4 regions of the Diaphorobacter sp. B2A2W2 genome follow, and region 3 is predicted to be linked to each of the others. Evidence: predicted binding sites of a transcription regulator. Region 3 holds the regulator's gene; each other region holds the start of a gene.
What was found. The regulator sigma-54, encoded in region 3, starts transcription at its own class of promoters, with help from an activator protein. The targets are predictions, from matches to a motif close to TGGCANGNAANCTGCTTT.
Positions count from the first base shown of each region.

Region 1 (4,943 bases), on a different contig from region 3:
TGGTGCCGGTGTTTTTCCTGCTGATCCGCAGCTGGTTCAAGAGCCGCTCGCGCCAGGAAGACGCGACCCAGCCTGCCCCCATCCATCCGGAGAGTGCCGCATGACGCCCCCCCATCCCTTCACGCCTGTGACCGCCGCCCTGGCCTGCGCCCTGCTGGCCGGCTGCAACTTGGCGCCACGCTACGAAGCGCCGCCGCTGCCCGTGCCGGACACGGTGGCATCGCCCCTGCCCCAGCCACCGACCGCCGGCGCCGTGGCGCTGCCGGACGGCGGCCCCATGGCCTGGCAAGACTTCGTGCAGGACGCCCGCCTGCGCACGGTGGTGGAACAGGCCCTGGCGAACAACCGCGACCTGCGCGTGGCGGTACTGGCCATCGACAAGGCCCGCGCGCAGTACGGCGTGGTGCAGGCCGACCGCTTTCCCACGGTGAACGCGGCCGGCGCGGGCAACCGCAGCCGCACCGCCGACGACCTGACCGCCGCGGGCCGCTCCAACACCACCAGCCAGTACAGCGCCACACTGGGCTTCAGCAGCTACGAGATCGACTTCTTCGGCCGCGTGCGCAACCTGAACGATGCCGCGCTGCAGGAGTTCCTGCGCGTGGCGGAGAACCGCCGCAGCGTGCAGCTCAGCCTGGTGGCCGAGGTGATCGGCGCCTGGCTCACGCTGGACGCCGACGCGCGCCGCCTGCAACTGGCACGCGAGACCCTGCGCACGCGCCAGCAGGCCCTGGAGCTCACGCAGCGCAGCCATGAACTGGGCGCCAGCTCGGGCCTGGTGCTGGCGCAGGCCCAGTCGGCGGCCGACACCGCACGCGTGGATGCGGCCGCCTTCGTCTCGCAGCTGGCGCGCAGCCGCAACGCCCTGGCCCTGCTGGTGGGATCGCCCGTGCCCCCAGCGTTGTTGCCCGCCAGCGTGGCCACCGTGGAAACGGCCATGCCGGTCACGGCCATGGCGGGCCCGGCCACGCCGGCAACCCAGCCCGCTCCCGGCACCGGTACTGCGGACAGTCCTGCCCCCCGGTCCCCCGTCCCCGCGCTGGCCGATCCCGCGGCGCCCGCAACGGCGCTGCTGGCCGTGCCTGCAGACGTTCCGTCCAGCGTGCTGCTGCGCCGCCCCGACGTGCGCGCGGCCGAGCATGCACTGCAGGGCGCCACGGCCAATATCGGCGCGGCACGCGCGGCGTTCTTTCCGTCGATCACGCTCACGGCCTCGGTGGGCACGGCCAGCAATGCGCTGTCGGGCCTGTTCGAGGGCGGCAACGGCACCTGGGCGTTCGCGCCGCAGATCCGCCTGCCGATCTTCGACGCCGGCCGCAACCAGGCCAACCTGCGCGTGGCCGAGGTGACGCGCGACACCGCCGTGGCCCAGTACGAGAAGGCCATCCAGACCGCCTTCGGCGAGGTGGCCGACGCGCTGGCCGAGCGCGCCACGCTCACCGAGCGCCTGCAGGCGCAGGGCTCGCTGGTGCAGGCCACACAGCGCACGCTGCAGCTGTCGGACGCACGCTTTCGCCTCGGTGCGGACAACTACCTCGCCGTGCTGGACGCGCAGCGCACGCTGTATGCCGCACAGCAGGCGCAGATCACGCTGCAATTGGCCGAGCAGGTCAACCGCGTGACGCTCTACAAGGTGCTGGGCGGCGCCTGGACGGCCCCAACACCACCGCCGGCAGGCGGCTCCTGATTCCATCGCTGGCAGCGCTTGAGGGGCAAGCGCTGGACGCTGTTTTTGTTCAATTGCGGTGCATCGGGCGCGCACGCAGGGGCCGTGCCACCGGCACAACATCCCCTACGAGGTCCGGGCGCAATCAGGACGCCAGCGCCCGCACCATCGCGCCGCCACTTGCACCACGGCGGTGCGCAGCCCGCCACGCCCGGCCACGTGCGCGATTGCTCCTGAAACCATAGCTGCTCGCGCTCACCCATCAAGCGCTAGCGGACTATTCAGCCCACCCCATGAGCGCACACCTCTCACCCCGCCGCACCCTGGCACGCCCATTGCATTGAAGCCAGCGCGGCCACGGTAGGCCGCAGCGCGTGCCCTCTCCAACGGCGGAGGCAGGGCTCGCGGGACGAAGGCGTCCCCACCCGCAACCAGGCCCCTGCCCGGTGCGGCGTGCGGACGCCTTTTTTGTTGATGTGGCTGCGCGGGGCATTCCCGCGGGGGAGACGATGGTGAAGCAATCCAGGCTGGTGATGGTGGGCAATGGCATGGCAGGCGTGCGCGCGCTGGAAGAGCTGCTTAAGATCGCGCCCGACCTCTACGACATCACGGTGTTCGGCGCCGAGCCGCACCCCAACTACAACCGCATCCTGCTGTCGCCCGTGCTGGCGGGCGAGCAGACGCTGGAGGAGATCGTCCTCAACGACTGGTCCTGGTATGCGGACCACCACATCACGCTGCACGCGGGGTGCACCGTGACGCATGTGGACCGCACGCGGCGCACCGTGCATGGCGTGGCGCAGGACGGGCGCACCGTCGAGGCGCCCTACGACCGGCTGATCCTCGCCACGGGCTCCAACCCGTTCATGCTGCCCATTCCGGGCCGTGAACTGCCCGGCGTGCTGGCCTACCGCGACATCGCGGACACGCAGGCCATGATCGACGCTGCCGCCAGCTACAAGCACGCCGTGGTCATCGGCGGCGGCCTGCTGGGCCTGGAGGCGGCCAACGGCCTCATGAAGCGCGGCATGCAGGTCACCGTGGTGCATGCGGGCGAGTGGCTCATGGAGCGCCAGCTTGACGACGTGGCGGGCAAGCTGCTGCAGCAGTCGCTGGCCGAGCGCGGCATGCAGTTCCTCATGCAGGCCCAAACGCAGGAACTGGTGGCCGGCGGCGACGGCCGCGTGGCCGCGGTACGCTTCAAGGACGGCAGCGAGGTGCCCGCCCAGCTCGTGGTGATGGCCGTGGGCATCCGCCCCAACACGGCCCTGGCCGAGCAGATGCACCTGCACGTCAACCGCGGCATCGTCGTCAGCGACACGCTGCAGACCGTGACCGACCCGCGCATCTACGCCGTGGGCGAATGCGCGGCGCACCGCGGCATCGCCTACGGGCTGGTGGCGCCGTTGTTCGAGCAGGGCAAGGTGCTGGCCAACCACCTGGCGGAATGGGGTATCGGGCGCTACCAGGGCTCGCTCACCTCCACCAAGCTCAAGGTCACGGGCATCGACCTGTTTTCCGCCGGCGACTTCCAGGGCGGCGAGGGCACGGAGGAGATCGTGCTCAGCGACCCGCATGCCGAGGGCGGCGGTGTGTACAAGAAGCTGGTGCTCAAGGACGACCGGCTCGTGGGCGCCTGCCTCTATGGCGACACGGTGGATGGCAGCTGGTACTTCAAGCTGCTGCGTGACGGCCGCAGCGTGGCCGACATCCGCGACCGGCTCATGTTCGGCGAATCGCACCTGGGCGACGCGGGCCATCAGGGCCAGAACAAGGCCGCCGCCATGGCCGACAGCGACGAGGTGTGCGGCTGCAACGGCGTGACCAAGGGCCAGATCTGCAAGGCCATCAAGGACAAGGGCCTGTTCACGCTGGACGAGGTGCGCAAGCACACCAAGGCCAGCGCCAGCTGCGGCTCGTGCACCGGGCTGGTGGAGCAGATCCTCATGGCCACCGCGGGCGGCGACTATTCCGCCACGCCCAAGACCAAGCCCGTGTGCGCCTGCACCGACCACGGCCACCAGGCCGTGCGCGAAGCCATCCGCACACACCGGCTGCTGACCGTAGACAGCGTGTTTCGCTTCCTGGAGTGGAAGACGCCCAATGGCTGCGCCACCTGCCGCCCGGCCGTGAACTACTACCTCATCAGCACTTGGCCCAAGGAGGCGCGGGACGATCCGCAAAGCCGCTTCATCAACGAGCGCAGCCACGCCAACATCCAGAAAGATGGCACCTACAGCGTGGTGCCGCGCATGTGGGGCGGCGAGACCAGTGCCGCCGAACTGCGCCGCATCGCCGACGTGGTGGACAAGTACCAGATCCCCACGGTGAAGGTCACGGGCGGCCAGCGCATCGACCTGCTGGGCGTGAAGAAGGAAGACCTGGTCAACGTCTGGCGCGACATCGGCATGCCCTGCGGCCACGCCTACGCCAAGGCACTGCGCACCGTGAAGACCTGCGTGGGCAGCGAGTGGTGCCGCATGGGCACGCAGGACAGCACGCAGCTCGGCAAGGACCTGGAGCACGCCTTCGTGGGCATGTACGCGCCGCACAAGGTCAAGTTCGCCGTCAGCGGCTGCCCGCGCAACTGCGCCGAGAGCGGGATCAAGGACGTGGGGATCATCGGCGTGGACTCGGGCTGGGAGATGTACGTGGCCGGCAACGGCGGCATCAAGACCGAGGTGGCGCAGTTCTTCACCAAGCTCAAGACCGCCGAGGAGGTGCTGGAGTACACGGGCGCCTTCATGCAGCTGTACCGCCTGGAGGGCTGGTACCTGGAGCGCACGGTGCATTTCGTCGCCCGCGTGGGACTGGACTACGTCAAGCGCCGCGTACTCCAAGATGCCCCCGGCCGCCAGGCGCTGTGGCGCGAGCTGCAGGACGCGCTGGCGGGCGAGCCCGACCCGTGGTTCGAGTTCGAGCCGGCTGCGGTGGACCGGCGCCAGTTCATCCCGATCACGCCGATCCCCGCATGAACGTTGGCATGAGTTTCAGTCAAAAGTGCCTGTCACGCCCTGCCAGCAAGCGCCAACAGCTCCTAAAGGAATAGCTATGACCACCTGGACCCCGATCTGCTCCCTGGACGACATCCCCGTGCTCGGCGCGCGCCGTGTGGCCCGCCCGCACGGCATGGACGTGGCCGTCTTCCGCAACGACGCCGGCGGCGTGTTCGCCCTGCTCGACCGCTGCCCCCACAAGGGCGGCCCCTTGAGCCAGGGCATCGTCTTCGGCAACAGCGTGGCCTGCCCGCTGCACAACTGGACCATCGGCCTGTGCG
Region 1 covers NZ_JBWZOR010000002.1:553,728-558,670, reverse strand. Annotated here, with positions in the region: gene AC1PPL_RS05905 (efflux RND transporter permease subunit) at 1-104, shown strand, start outside; gene AC1PPL_RS05900 (efflux transporter outer membrane subunit) at 101-1,687, shown strand; gene nirB (nitrite reductase large subunit NirB) at 2,176-4,641, shown strand; gene nirD (nitrite reductase small subunit NirD) at 4,718-4,943, shown strand, end outside.
Region 1: the regulator sigma-54 is predicted to act here: its motif matches at 1,991-2,008, upstream of nirB (nitrite reductase large subunit NirB).

Region 2 (4,943 bases), on a different contig from region 3:
ACGAACAGCGCCCCCACGCCCAGCACCATCAGCATGGCCATCACCACCGCGATGACCGAGGGCAGGCGCGGCAGGCCCATGCGCTTGAGCTGCGCCACCAGCGGCTCCAGCACGAAGCTCAGCAGGAACGCCAATGCCAGCGGCACCAGTAGCGTACGGCCGAAATACAGGCCCGCGACCACCAGCGCCGCGATCACCAGGCCGATCATGAACCGCAGGCTGGGCACCGTGGCGTCCATGGCCGTGGCGGTGTGCACGGTGCGCTGCGGCGGATAGCCCGAAGCGGTGGCGCCGCGCGCCGCCCCCTTATCCCTGGCCGGCCTGGAATCGGTCGGCTCCTGCGGCCCGCTGTTGCCCATGGCGTTGTCCCCTTGCATCGCTTCTCGAAGTCGTGTCCGGCGCGTATTGTCCGCTGCGCGGCCCCGCGCCCCTGTAGGCGGCAGCCGCCACAGACTGCACGCGGGCGGGCGACTGACAGCGCACGCCGTGCACCGCGCCGCCCGCAGGGCGCTCCGCCCTACCGATCAATGACCTAAAATAGCCCCAGCGCGCTTGTAGCAAGCGCGAGCAGCTATCAAAATAAAAGCGCCTCTGCCGCACCGCCCCGTCGGCACGCACCTACCGGTCCACCCCAACAAAGCCACCGCGCCGCCGCCTTGACCGCCACCGCCACTCCCCTGATTGCCGCCGGCACCCTGCTGGGCGGCATCGGCCTGTTCCTGCTGGGCATGACCATGCTGACCGACGGGCTCAAGCTGGCGGCCGGGCGCGCGCTGGAGCGCATCCTGGCCGCCTGGACGCGCACGCCGCTGCACGGGCTGGTGACCGGGGTGGCGCTCACGGCGCTGGTGCAATCGTCCACCGCCATGACGGTGGCGGCCATCGGTTTCGTCAACGCGGGGTTGCTGGGCTTCAGCTCCGCGCTGTGGGTGGTGTTCGGCTCCAATCTGGGTTCATCGGTCACCGGCTGGCTCGTGGCGTGGCTAGGCTTTGCGGTGAAGGCCGATGCCTTCGCCCTTCCGTTCATCGGCATCGGCATGGCGCTGCAAATCACCGGCAGCGGCACGCGGCGCGGGGCGCTGGGCCAGGCGGTGGCGGGGTTCGGCGTGCTGTTTCTGGGTATCGAACTGCTGCGCAACGGCTTCACCGGGCTGGGTCCGCAAGCGCTGCCACCGCTGTCCAGCGACCTGCCGGGCCTGGCGCTGGCAGTGCTCATCGGCCTGGGCATGACGGTGGTGCTGCAGGCCTCGTCGGCCACGCTGGCGGTGGTGCTCACGGCCGTGGCGGGCGGCTCGCTGGCGGTGGAAGTGGGCGCGGGCGTGGTCATCGGCGCCAACGTGGGCACCACGCTCACGGGCATCCTGGCCGCCATCCACGCCACGTCCAACGCGCGGCGCCTGGCGGCGGCACACGTGCTGTTCAACGTGGTGACGGCCGCGGCGGCCCTGGCGCTGCTGTCGCCCCTGCTCGCGGCCATCCACCATCTGGGCGTATGGCTCACGGGTGAGGGAGACGCAGTGACGCAGCTCGTGATCTTCCACACCGCGTTCAACCTGCTGGGCGTGCTGCTCATGTGGCCGCTGTCGGGGCCGCTCGCGCGCTTTCTGCTGGCACGCTTTCGCTCGGCGGACGAAGACGTGGCCCGTGCGCAGTTCCTGGACCACAACGTGGCCGCCGTGCCCGCGCTGGCCCTGCAGGCGCTGCGCCGCGAGATGGCGCGCGTAGGCCACCTGGCACTGCAGCTGGCGTCGGATGCCACCCGCATGGCGCCCGTCGCCCTGCCCTGGCAACCGGCCGGCGCACAGGCCGCGAGCCAGCTCACGCGCCAGTTGCAGGCGCTGGAGCAGCTGCAGCAGCAGGTGGGCGAGTTTGTGAGCGACGTGAGCCGCCAGCCGCTGTCGCGCGACGTGGCCGACCAGATGCCCGAGCTGCTGCGCATTGCGGGCTACTACGACACGCTGGCGCGTGTCATGCACCAGGTGGGCCAGCAGGCGCTGCGCGTCACGCACCCCGCAACGGTGGCGCCCACCGCGCCCGAAGGCCACCCCCTGGCCGCGCTGCCCCTGGCCTTCACCGCGGCGCTGGATTTCTTTGCTGCCGCTGATCCCAAGGCCCACGACCTGGACCAGGTGAACACCGCAAACGCCGTGTTCGACGCGGCGTATGAAGCCGCCAAGGCCGCCGTGCTGCGCGCGGGTGCCCAGGGCTTGCTGGCAGTGACAGCCGTGCACGAGTGGACGGGCCTGCTGGGCGACCTGCGCCGCGCCGTGGAACAGGCCCACAAGGCCGCGCAGCATCTGGCAGCCCTGCCGCGTCTCAAGCCCACCCCGCCCGCCAATGGCTCCACAGGCGGCACACCCGGCGCCGAGTGATCCTCACTGGCGATTCAGGCAAAAAATGCCCGAAACGCCCTTGCATACTGCGCTGGCAGCTATACAAAACATAGCAATCTGAGCACATCCGTACGGCTGCACTCCCAACGGGTGTTCCGTCATGGGCCGACGCACTGTTGCGTTATGGCACACGGCTGTGCCGCTGCGGCACAGCCGCGGCACGCCCCACCGCCCCCTTCCCTCTGCCGCCGTGCTGGCACGGCGCTTGCACTGAGGCACTGCCGCCGCCGCATCGGTGGCATTCCTTCATAAGCACTCAGGAGACACCACATGAACATGGCCGAAATCGCCAGCCTTGGCATCGCCAACCCCTACAAGCAGCAGTACGGCAACTACATCGGCGGGCAGTGGGTGGCGCCCGTGGACGGGCAGTACTTCGAGAACATCTCGCCCATCAACGGCCAGAAGTTCACGGCCGTGCCGCGCTCCAACAGCAAGGACATCGACGCCGCACTGGACGCAGCGCACAAAGCCAAGGCCGCGTGGGGCCGCACCTCGACCACCGAGCGCGCCAACATCCTGAACCGGATCGCCGACCGCATGGAGGCCAACCTGCTGCAGATCGCCGTGGCCGAGACCATCGACAACGGCAAGCCGCTGCGCGAGACCATGGCGGCCGACATTCCGCTGGCCATCGACCACTTCCGCTACTTCGCCGGCGCGGTGCGCGCGCAGGAGGGCGGCATCAGCGAGATCGACGCCGACACCATCGCCTACCACTTCCATGAGCCGCTGGGCGTGGTCGGGCAGATCATTCCGTGGAACTTCCCCATCCTGATGGCGGTGTGGAAGCTCGCCCCCGCGCTGGCTGCGGGCAACTGCGTGGTGCTGAAACCCGCGGAGCAGACGCCCGCCTCCATCCTGGTGCTGATGGAGATCATTGGCGACCTGCTGCCGCCGGGCGTGGTCAATGTGGTCAACGGCTTTGGCCTGGAGGCCGGCAAGCCGCTGGCGTCCAGCAACCGGATCGCAAAAATAGCCTTCACCGGCGAGACCACCACGGGCCGGCTCATCATGCAGTACGCCAGCCAGAACATCATCCCCGTGACGCTGGAGCTGGGCGGCAAGAGCCCCAACATCTTCTTCGAGGACGTGATGTCCGCCGACGACGGCTTCTTCGACAAGGCGCTGGAAGGCTTTGCGATGTTCGCGCTGAACCAGGGCGAGGTCTGCACCTGCCCCAGCCGCGCGTTGATCCAGGAATCGATCTACGAGCGCTTCATGGAGCGCGCGCTCAAGCGCGTGGCCGCCATCCAGCAGGGCCACCCGCTGGACAAGAACACCATGATCGGCGCCCAGGCCTCGCAGGAGCAACTGGAAAAGATCCTTTCTTACCTGGACCTGGGCAAGCAGGAAGGCGCCCAGTGCCTCATCGGCGGCGCGCGCAACACAGCCCTGGGCGGCGACCTGGCCGGCGGCTACTACGTACAGCCCACGGTGTTCAAGGGCCACAACAAGATGCGCATCTTCCAGGAGGAAATCTTCGGGCCCGTGGTCTCGGTGACCACCTTCAAGACCGAAGAAGAGGCGCTGGAGATCGCCAACGACACGCTCTACGGCCTGGGCGCGGGCGTGTGGAGCCGTGATGGCGCGCGCGCCTTCCGCATGGGCAAGGGCATCCAGGCCGGGCGGGTGTGGACCAACTGCTACCACCACTACCCCGCGCACGCGGCATTTGGCGGCTACAAGCAGTCGGGCATCGGTCGTGAGAACCACAAGATGATGCTGGACCACTACCAGCAGACCAAGAACCTGCTGGTGAGCTACACCCAGCAGCCGCTGGGCTTCTTCTAAGCCCATACAGCGCCCCCACTGGCCGTCCCAGCGGGGGCGGCTGGTGCACGGGGGCTCCCCTTGCGTTCATTTGCACAGAGAAGGAGGTTTATCCCATGCCAGCCAAGACAATGAAAGCCGCCGTGGTCCGTGAATTCGGCAAGCCGCTGACGATCGAAGAGGTGCCCGTTCCCACCCCCACCGCCGACCAGATCCTGGTGAAGATCGAGGCCTCGGGCGTGTGCCACACCGACCTGCACGCCGCCGAGGGCGACTGGCCCGTCAAGCCCAATCCGCCCTTCATCCCCGGGCATGAGGGCGTGGGCTTCGTCGCCGCCGTGGGCGCCAACGTCAAGCATGTGAAGGAAGGCGACCGCGTGGGCGTGCCCTGGCTGCACTCGGCCTGCGGCTGTTGCACGCACTGCCTGGGCGGTTGGGAGACGCTGTGCGAGTCGCAGAGCAACACGGGGTATTCGGTCAACGGCGGTTTTGCCGACTACGCGCTGGCCGACCCCAACTACGTGGGCCACCTGCCGAAAGACGTGGGCTTCGTGGACATCGCCCCCGTGCTGTGCGCCGGCGTGACCGTGTACAAAGGCCTGAAGGTGACCGACACCAAGCCCGGCGACTGGGTGGCGATTTCCGGCATTGGCGGCCTGGGCCACATGGCCGTGCAGTACGCCCGCGCCATGGGGCTGAACGTGGCTGCGGTGGACGTGGACGACGACAAGCTCGCGCTGGCCCGCCAGCTGGGCGCCAGCGTGACGGTGAACGCGC
Region 2 covers NZ_JBWZOR010000001.1:107,617-112,559, reverse strand. Annotated here, with positions in the region: gene AC1PPL_RS00500 (AI-2E family transporter) at 1-377, opposite strand, end outside; gene AC1PPL_RS00495 (Na/Pi cotransporter family protein) at 657-2,372, shown strand; gene adh (aldehyde dehydrogenase) at 2,664-4,187, shown strand; gene adhP (alcohol dehydrogenase AdhP) at 4,283-4,943, shown strand, end outside.
Region 2: the regulator sigma-54 is predicted to act here: its motif matches at 2,588-2,605, upstream of adh (aldehyde dehydrogenase).

Region 3 (4,943 bases):
AGGCGTCGCAGCTGCAGGACGGCTACCAGGTCGAAGGCGTGCCCTCCATGGGAGTGGCCGGCCGCTACTACACCGACGGCACCATGGCTGGCAACATGCAAAGTGTGCTGCAGGTGGTGGAGCACCTGGTTGGCGTAGCGCGCAAGGGCTGAAGCGCCCCGCCGCCACCAGCGACAAGCGCGCCTACGGGCGCGCTTTTTTCATGCCTGCACACCGGTTGGCGCGGCGGCATGACAGCCGGTGGCAGGCCTGTACGGGTTGATGCGATCCACTGCGGCGGCGGCGCGCTTGCGTCAGTACAATGACCGCAAGATTCGTGCCCTCTATGAGAACCCGATTGCCCTTCCTCCTCCTGTCCCGCGCCGCAGCGCTGGCCCTGGCGCTGGCTGCATCGCCGCTGGTGCACGCCGAAAAAGCCGACCGCAACAAGCCCATGAACATCGAGGCGGATGCCCTGCGCCACGATGAGCTCAAGCAGACCAGCGTGTTCACCGGCCGTGTCGTCATGACCAAGGGCACCATCGTGCTGCGCGGCGCGCAGCTGGAGGTGCGCCAGGACCCCGACGGCTTCCAGTACGGTGTGGTGACGGCCGAGCCGGGCAAGCGCGCCTTTTTCCGGCAAAAGCGCGACACCGCGCCGGGCGCGCCCGACGAGTTCGTCGAGGGCGAGGGCGAGGTCATCGAATACGACGGCCGCGCCGACGTGGTGAAGCTCATCCGCCGCGCCGAGCTGCGCCGCTACCGCGAGGCCACACTGACCGACGAGCTGGCCGGCGCGCTCATCGTCTACAACAACCTCACGGACGTGTTCACCGTGGACGGGCAGAAGACCGCGCCCGCTGGCGCCACTGCCGGCACGCCGGGCGGCCGGGTGCGAGCGGTGCTCGCGCCCAAGGAGCCCGCCTCGGGCACCAGCGCCACGCCGCCTGTGCGCACCGAGCCGCCCGCGCTGCGTACCAGCCCCAGCCTGGACGGCGCGAAGTGAGCGCGGCCTTGGACGATGCGCGCATGAGCGAAGGCGTCAGCCGCCTGGAGGCGCTGCACTTGGAGAAGTCCTACGGCAGCCGCAAGGTGGTCAAGGACGTGTCCGTAGTCGTGCAAAAGGGAGAGGTGGTGGGCCTATTGGGCCCCAACGGCGCCGGCAAGACCACGTCGTTCTACATGATCGTCGGCCTGGTGCGCAGCGACGGCGGCCGCATCAGCATCGACGGGCAGGACGTGACGGACATGCCCATCCACCGGCGCTCGCGGCTGGGCCTGTCGTACCTGCCGCAGGAAGCCTCGATCTTTCGCAAGCTCAATGTCGAAGACAACGTGCGCGCGGTGCTGGAGCTGCAGACCGACGAGGCCGGCCGCACCCTGCCGCGCGCCGAGGTGGAGCGGCGCCTGACCGCGCTGCTGCAGGAGCTGCGCGTGGACCACCTGCGCAAGTCGCCTGCACTGGCGCTGTCGGGCGGCGAGCGCCGGCGCGTGGAGATCGCGCGCGCGCTGGCCACGCAGCCGCGCTTCATCCTGCTGGATGAGCCCTTCGCCGGCATCGACCCGATCGCCGTGATCGAGATCCAGCGCATCATTGGCTTTCTCAAGGCGCGCGGCATTGGCGTGCTGATCACCGACCACAACGTGCGTGAGACGCTGGGCATCTGCGACCACGCCTTCATCATCAGCGACGGCCAGGTGCTGGCTCAGGGTACGCCGTCGGACATCGTCGACAACGCGGAAGTGCGCCGGGTGTACCTGGGCGAGCACTTCCGCATGTGAGAGTGATGGGCGACCACGGCGCGATGCAGGACCAGACAGTGGGTTGCAGGCCATGAAGCCCGGCCTGTCGCTGCGCGTCTCGCAGCACCTGGCGCTCACACCGCAGTTGCAGCAGTCGATCCGCCTGCTGCAGCTGTCCACGCTGGAGCTGGCCCAGGAGGTCGAGCAAATGCTCGACGAGAACCCCTTCCTGGAGCGCACGCTGGAAGAGGCCCTGCGCGAGGAGTTCGGCCTGGCCCAGGCCGATGCACCGGTGAGCGAGCAAGACCGAGAAGTTGAAGATGCTATTTATTCAGGAGCTGTCAGCGCAGGGCAGGAAAGCGCTACAAGCCAAAATGATGCAGAAACCTCCACCGCCGAATCCACGGCCGAACCCGCGGACTGGGAAGGCGACGGCTCGGTAGACCTGGCGCCCGACGACAGCGAGTGGGGCGGCGACGCCCCGGCGCGCAACGGTGCCGGCGCGGGGAGCGACGACGAGGTGGACGCCACCGAGCTGGCCCGCAGCCAGGAGTCGCTCACGGCCTTCCTGCACCGCCAGGCGCTGGCGCTGCGCCTGTCCGAGCTGGACATGGCCGCGCTGCGCTTCCTCATCGAATCGCTGAACGACGACGGCTACCTGGACGAGTCGTTGCAGGACCTGGCCGCCAGCCTGGCGGGCACCGAAGACCCCGAGCAACTCGATGAACTGGTGCACCGTTTCACCGTGGCGCTGCGCCTGCTGCAAAGCCTGGAGCCCGCGGGCGTGGGCGCGCGCGGCCTGGCCGAATGCCTCACGCTGCAGCTGCGTGCGATGGACCAGGACGAAGAGGGCGACCCCGACGTGATCCAGGCCGCGCTGGCCATTTGCGGCCAGCCGCTGGACCTGCTGGCCAAGCGCGACGTGCGCCGCCTGGCGCAGGCCTGCGGCACCAGCGAAGAGCGCACGCGCGCCGCGATGGCCTTGATCGCGCGGCTGGAGCCACGTCCGGGCAGGCGCTTTGCCGACGTGGACCGCAACATCATCGTGCCCGACGTGATCGTCAAGAAAACCGGCCGCGGCGGACAGCAGAACTTCAGCGTGCAGCTCAACCCGGACGTGATGCCGCGTCTGCGCGTGCACGACATCTACGCCGGTGCGTTGCGCGGCGGCCGTGGCGAAGGCCACCAGGCGCTGCAGGCACGGCTGCAGGAGGCGCGCTGGTTCATCAAGAACATCCAGCAGCGTTTTGACACCATCCTGCGCGTGTCGCGCGCCATCGTGGAGCGGCAGAAGAACTTCTTCGTGCATGGCGAACTGGCCATGCGCCCGCTGGTGCTGCGCGACATTGCCGATGAACTGGGCCTGCACGAGTCCACCATCAGCCGCGTGACCACCGCCAAGTACATGGCCACGCCGCAAGGCACCTACGAACTCAAGTATTTCTTCGGCTCGGGGCTGGGCACCGAAACCGGCGGCAACGCCTCCAGCACGGCCGTGCGCGCGCTCATCAAGCAGTTCATCGCGGCCGAGAACCCGCACAAGCCGCTGTCGGACAGCCAGATCGCCGAGATGCTCAAGGAGCAGGGGATTGAATGTGCGCGCCGCACCGTGGCCAAATACCGCGAGGCGCTCAAGATCGCCCCGGCCAACCTCCGCAAGGCACTTTGAACCATGGCACGCGTCGTCTTCGACCTTCCCCCGCACTTCGGCTTCAGTACCGAGCTGCAGATCTACATCAGCCATGTCAACCAGGGCGGGCACCTGGACAACGCGCAGTTGCTCAGCCTCGTGTCCGAGGCGCGCGTGCGTTTCTTCAAGTCGCTGGGCTACCCCGAGGCCGACGTGGCGGGCCTGTCCACCGTGGTGGGCGACATCGTGGCGCAGTACAAGTCCGAGGCGTTCCACGGCGAGACGCTGCGCGTGGAGATGACGCCGCAGGACTTCAACAGCTACGGCTTCGACCTCGTCTTCCGGATGACCGAGAAGAGCCAGGGGCGCGAGATCGCGCGCGGCAAGACCGGCATCGTCTTCATCGACCGGGCGGCCCGCAAGCCCGCACCCATTCCTGAATCCGTGCTCCAGCCATTGCTGCAGCGCGCAGCACAGCCGCAATGAACCAGCTTCAACTCTTTTTGCCCTGCGCCGCTGGCGTGGAGGGCTATCTGGCCGACGAGGTGCACAGCCTCACGGGGCTGGCCGGGCAGGACCTGCTCGTGGGCCGCGCGGGCGTGCTGCTGCGCGCCTCCTGGCGCGACGCGCTGCGCCTGAACCTGCACAGCCGCCTGGCGCAACGCGTGCTGGTGCAACTGGCCGAGCGGCCCTACCGCAACGAGGACGATATCTATGCCGCCGCGGCCGACGTGGCCTGGGAGATCTGGTTCACCCCGCGCCAGAGCTTCAAGGTGGAGGTGACGGCCCAGCACAGCCCGCTCAAGAGCCTGAACTTCGCCGCGCTGCGCGTGAAGGATGCCGTGGCCGACCGCTTCCGCGCCAAGGCCGGCGTGCGTCCCGACGTGCAGACGCAGTGGCCCGACGTGCGCGTGCACCTGCACCTGACCAGCGACCGCGCCCAGATCTACATCGACACCTCGGGCGAGCCGCTGTTCAAACGCGGCTGGCGCGAGGACAAGGGCGACGCGCCGCTCAAGGAAACGCTGGCCGCCGCCATGATCGCCGCCACCGGCTGGGACCCGCATGGCGAGCAGCCGCTGCCGCTGTACGACCCCTGCTGCGGCAGCGGCACCGTGGTCATCGAGGCCGCGCAGATCGCCTGCCGCATCGCGCCGGGCCTGCAGCGGCGCTTTGCCTTCGAGAAGCTATTGCCGCACCAGGCCCATGTCTGGTCTGCTATCAAGGATGAAGCGGCCAGCGCCGTTACCGCGGCCTCGGTGCCGATTTTTGGCAGCGACGTGTCGCACCGCATGGTGGACTTTGCCCAGCGCAACGCCGTGCGCGCCGGCGTGGCCGACGCGGTGCAGCTGCGCGGCGGCGATGCGCTGCAGCGCATGCCGCCCAGTGAACAACCCGGGGTGATGCTGCTGAATCCGCCGTATGGCGAGCGCATCGCCGCGGCGGGCACGGCGGGGCGCAATGCGCGTGAGCGCATGTCCACGGTCGAGCGCATGGGCCGCGAGACGGCGCAGACCGAGGACGGCGTGGACTTCTTCGCGCAGTTGGCCGCGCACTGGAAGAAGCACTACGCCGGCTGGCAGGCCTGGAT
Region 3 covers NZ_JBWZOR010000011.1:53,767-58,709, forward strand. Annotated here, with positions in the region: gene AC1PPL_RS16295 (thiol:disulfide interchange protein DsbA/DsbL) at 1-152, shown strand, start outside; gene lptA (lipopolysaccharide transport periplasmic protein LptA) at 326-985, shown strand; gene lptB (LPS export ABC transporter ATP-binding protein) at 1,009-1,761, shown strand; gene AC1PPL_RS16310 (RNA polymerase factor sigma-54) at 1,814-3,391, shown strand; gene AC1PPL_RS16315 (acyl-CoA thioesterase) at 3,395-3,838, shown strand; gene AC1PPL_RS16320 (THUMP domain-containing class I SAM-dependent RNA methyltransferase) at 3,835-4,943, shown strand, end outside.

Region 4 (4,943 bases), on a different contig from region 3:
GCACCCTGCCGCACACCCCTGAAGTCCCACCGGTGGATCGGGAGTCGGCCGGCAGGCTGCCACTGCCGGATGAACTGCGCCACAGTCTGATTGGTCTGGCTCGCATGGGCAATGCCAGTGGCTTGCGCGGCCTGCTGCGCAGCAGTGCCGAGCAGGAGCCGGCGATTGCGGACGTGCTGCAAAGCCTGACAGTGCACGTTGACCGCTTCGACTTTTCTGCCCTGATCGAACGCCTGAAAGAAACCGAAGATGAAAGCTGAACCCGTCATGCAGCCTGCAGTCTCCAGCGTGGTGCTGGTGGTGGACGACGCGCCCGACACCCTGCGCATGCTGTGCGATGCGCTGGCAATCGAAGGCTACACCGTGCTGGTGGCACGCGATGCCATCGAGGCGCTGGAACGTTTCGAGATGGCCGTGCCCGACGCCGTGCTGCTTGATGCCATCATGCCGGGCGAGAACGGTTTTGCTCTGTGCCGCCGCCTCAAGTCCGAACCCTCCTGGGCCCACGTGCCGGTGATCTTCATGACTGGCTTGGCCGAGACTGAACAAATCGTTGAAGGGTTTGCTAGCGGCGGAGTGGACTATGTGGTCAAGCCGCTGAAGATTCCCGAGGTGCTGGCACGCCTGGCCACGCACCTGCGCAATGCGCATGTCAGCAGGCTGGCGCGCGAGGCAGTGGATGTGGCCGGACTTGGTGTAGTGCTGCTCGACAGCCAGGGTCGCATCGCCTGGCGTTCGCCGCAGGCCGTGCACTGGCTGGAAGAAGCGCTTGGACCGCAGGGCGAAGCGGCACCGTTGAAGGGGTGGCTTCAGGCTGCCATCACGCAGGGCGAGACACTGACCCCGCTGCCCAATGGTAGTCAGCTACAGGCACAGTACTTGGGGCAGACCGGCCCGGGCGAGACCATGATCCTGCTGCGTCAGGCTGTGCCGGCGGTGAATGGCGCACACAAACGCCTGAGTGGTGCAGTCCTCACACCGCGTGAGACCGAAGTGCTGTCCTGGCTCGCCAAGGGTAAGACCAACCGCGACATTGCTGACATCCTCGGCATGAGCCCGCGTACGGTGAACAAACACTTGGAGCACATCTTCGAGAAGCTCGGAGTGGAAACACGCACGGCGGCAGCGGCGATCGCCAGTAGTCTGCTGCAGGACGCCTGAGCTTGGCAGGCTACAGCGCCAGCGGTCGCGTCGCGCCCCCAAAAAATTCAGGTCGCCCAGACTCGAGGTACCACGGCGTCCATGTGCCACAGCGCCTGACGCCACGCAGCACGGGCCGGCCGCAACAGTTCCAGTACCGGTTCAACCAGCGGTGCCAGCACCCGCAGCACCAGCACCTGTGGATGCGGGTTAGTGACGCCAGCGCTGAGCCGCAGGGGATGCGCTTCGATCAACTGGCGCACGGCGTCGAGCGCGGCGTCGCGCCGCTGGCGTTCGATCGGCGTGCCGGCTATGAAGAACAGTGTGGCCAGGCAGCGGTGGCCTGCCAGGCCCAGCGGGCCATCAAGCAGCCGAAGATCGTCGGCCGCGATGCGGCCATGCTCCAGCCAGACGCCGGGCACCTCCAGATGCTGCGTGAAGCAGCCCTCCACAAAGGGCTGGCCGGCCGTGGGCAGGCCCAGAGCCGTAACATCCCAACCCAACAGTTCGGCGCCGGGGGCGAGATCAAATACGGCGCGGTTTTCAGCCTTGCATTGGTTATAGGCCAGGGCCTCCAGCGGCAGCCATTCCAGCCGCGCGCCAGCCTCCAGCCGGGCGTGCACGCGCTGACGGGCCGGCTCGCCCAACGAGCGGTAGAAACGGGTGGCGCCGGGTGTGGTGACGAGACCGTGCGCGCCGGGCGCCACCGAAACCTGGGTCTCCACCGTGTCGCCCCCCACCAGACCGCCCGGCGGATGGACTAGTACGTTGTGGCAAACGGTATCGCCCTCGGGGTAGAGGCTCCGCAGCAGGCGCAGCGGCCCGTCATGGCGATAGCGGGCAACGGTGCGCGCCGATTCCAAGCTGTAGTGCAGCTCCAAGCAGGCGCGCCAGCTCATGGGTATCGGGACGCCACGTCGTCCGGGCACTGGGTGAGTCTCAGGTGGGCGTGATAGGTCGGCATTTGCTAAACCATGCAAGTTCTGCGCCTAACTTGTGATGTGGCCGTTGTGCGCCCGGCTGGCACCGCGAGTGGCTCACTCGGGTAACAGTAGGATCTCCGCAAAAAAGAGCCGGTTCCCAGTACTCGCGTCATCATCCCAGGTCCAACATCGATGAGACATCGCTGGCGCAGGGCGCAGCATTGATGGCGCTGTACTCTATTCGAAGCCTCGAGCTTGCCTGATTGAAGCAGTCGCCCGAAGTTAATGAACCTGTTTGCGCGTCGCACGATCTGAAGTGGCCGCGCAGACTTCCACGCTATCAAGTCCGCCGCCCAAAGCAGGTGATCGCTTAGCTCTCGGCCAACTAATGGTGGTAGAGACCGATATCGCTATATTAGAAAATACGAAGGAGATCATGAAGCTCTGTGGGCACCTCAGCCCTTCAGTGCCAAAGCTCCTCCTGGTATCGCTCATGCACGAAATCTACGATAGCTCATACTTTCGGTGCAGACAGCTGTCTGGACGTATGCATGATCCCGTGAATCGCCTCGGGTGCCGAGAAAGCTGTTTGAGTTCAGTCAGGTCACCGCAGCAGCGGTCTGATTGGCGATCTGCTCCGTGAAGTGTTCGCCTGGCATCTCTTGTCTTTCGCCACGGGCTTGTCCTTGTAGCCGCTGCCCTTCAGCACACTTGCCACGCTGAAGAGGGGCCGTCTCGATCACCGAGGCATCCCTTGCCCTTGCTGAAGCGTTGAAAGCGATGGGTGCATTTCATGATGAAGACCTGCCCCGATTGTTTGAGACGCCTACCTTGCATCATGGATAAATTTTTGCTGCAGCAACAAGTACTGAATCGGCTCGCCGAGGATCTGCTGCAAGCCGAGCAGGCGGTGCGGGTGGCCCACGAAACGGCGACTCACGAAGAGAACATTGCCGAAACAAATACGACACACTGGGGCTCGAAGCTGCTTACCTTGCTACCGGCCAAGCTCGGCGTGCTGCAGCCATCCGCCAAGCGATGACCCATTGGCGTCAATTCCGTCCACGCCCTTACGACGCCAGCAAAGGCATACAACTTGGTGCGTTGGTCTGCCTGGTCGATTCTGACGACAAGCATCACGAGATCTTCCTTGGCCCAGATGGTGGCAGCATGAAGTTGGACAGCGGCGTCCAGGTCATTAGCAGCGAAGCGCCTTTGGGAAAAGCCATGCTGGGCAAGTGCGAGGGGGATGAGGTGGCGATACAGGTAGGCACACCGGTCCAGCAGCAGTTTGAGGTGCTGCGGGTTGATTGAACCGTATGGCTGTTGCCTGCTGCGGGCTTGTTCATGGGGGGCGGAAGGCCCTTTGGTCTGCAATCCAGTTTTGACGCTGAGGCCATTTCGCGAAAGACCTCGGCATGTCGTGTTGCTGATGTTGGGGATAAGAAGGCTGTGCTGGTGAGTTTACGACTTTAGATTGCGTGGGCTCTGGCGGGTCAGCACGCAAAGCCGCATAGATGCTAGTCCGCTGTTTACGACTTTAATTTGTGCGAATAGTGGTGGTTGCCGCCGCCCGGTTGCGGTATTCCAACGATGCCTATCGCCGGCATCGGTGATTCATTGGTACAGCGAAAGCCGGGGCAGAGGATCGCCCCGGGTCGGGCGCGAACCGGCACGGGGCTTTCGGTTCGTTCTCAGTGCGCCACGGTGAAGCGCCGGCCGCGGTGTTTCGCGGACTCAGCTTCATCCACCATGGCGACCGCATAGTCCTCCAGCGAGATGTCGCTGGGCCCGCTATCGCCCATGATCACGGCATCGTTCGCGGTCCGGTACTGTCCGGTGCGGGTTCCCGGGTGGATCATGGGCGGGGGGCTCAGCACCGTCCAATCCACATCGGGTGTTTCGCGCAGCAGTTTCAGGGCTGCTCGGGCACCCTCGGCCGTCGCTTTCCATTGTTCAGGGAACGACGGTGTGTCGAGCAATTGCACGCCGGGCTCGACCTCCAGACTGCCCGCCCCGCCGACGACCAGCAGGCGGACGCCCGTGGCACGCGCTGCATCGATGATGGAGTGCATTCCTTTGAGGTAATAGCCATATACGTCGGAGTTGGCATGGCCACTGAATGCGCTGATCACCACGTCGTGCCCACGGAGAACCGCTCGCAATTGCTGAGAGTCCAGGGCATCTGCGCCCTGAACCTCAAGGCCCTGCGCAGCGGGGAGTCTTGTGGGGTTGGACACGATGGCGGTCACGTGATGACCGCGCGAGAGCGCCTCTTGGCGGATGGCGGAGCCGATAAAGCCAGTGGCACCGATCAGTGCGATACGCATGGAATGATCCTTTCTTTGACCCGCGGATTCGGGGTGCGGGGTCAATGATCCTCTTGCCGCATCGTCAGAAAAAGAGGACAAAAAGAACAATACTGGTATCTAATTCGAACCAATCATGCCATCCCCCGTGGGCGATCTCAACCTGTTGCGCGCTTTCCTGGCCGTCGCCGATGCGCGCAGCTTCACGGCCGCCGCCGAACGTCTGCACATTGCGCGTCCGCAGGTGAGTCTTCAGATTCGCCGTCTGGAGAACGTGCTGGGCGCGGCCCTGTTCCACCGTACGACGCGCACGGTTACGCTCACCGATGCGGGGCAACGGTTGTTCGAAGAAAGCGCGCCTCTCATGCAGGGGCTTGAGCAAGTGCTGCAACACGCCGGATCGCGTGGATCGGGTCTGCGTGGCCGCTTGCGTGTCAGTGCGCCTGTTGAATATGCCGTTCAGGTCATGTCGCCGGTGGTGGCGGAGTTCGCTGTCCGCCATCCCGAGGTCAGTTTGGAACTTGTGGTCAGTGACAAGGTGCAAGACCTCGTTGGCGAGGGCATCGACGTG
Region 4 covers NZ_JBWZOR010000003.1:356,938-361,880, forward strand. Annotated here, with positions in the region: gene AC1PPL_RS07815 (hybrid sensor histidine kinase/response regulator) at 1-260, shown strand, start outside; gene AC1PPL_RS07820 (response regulator) at 250-1,161, shown strand; gene AC1PPL_RS07825 (urease accessory protein UreD) at 1,209-2,039, opposite strand; partial or broken gene AC1PPL_RS07830 (GreA/GreB family elongation factor) at 2,902-3,377, shown strand; gene AC1PPL_RS07835 (NAD(P)-dependent oxidoreductase) at 3,758-4,393, opposite strand; gene AC1PPL_RS07840 (LysR family transcriptional regulator) at 4,509-4,943, shown strand, end outside.
Region 4: the regulator sigma-54 is predicted to act here: its motif matches at 2,114-2,131, upstream of AC1PPL_RS07825 (urease accessory protein UreD).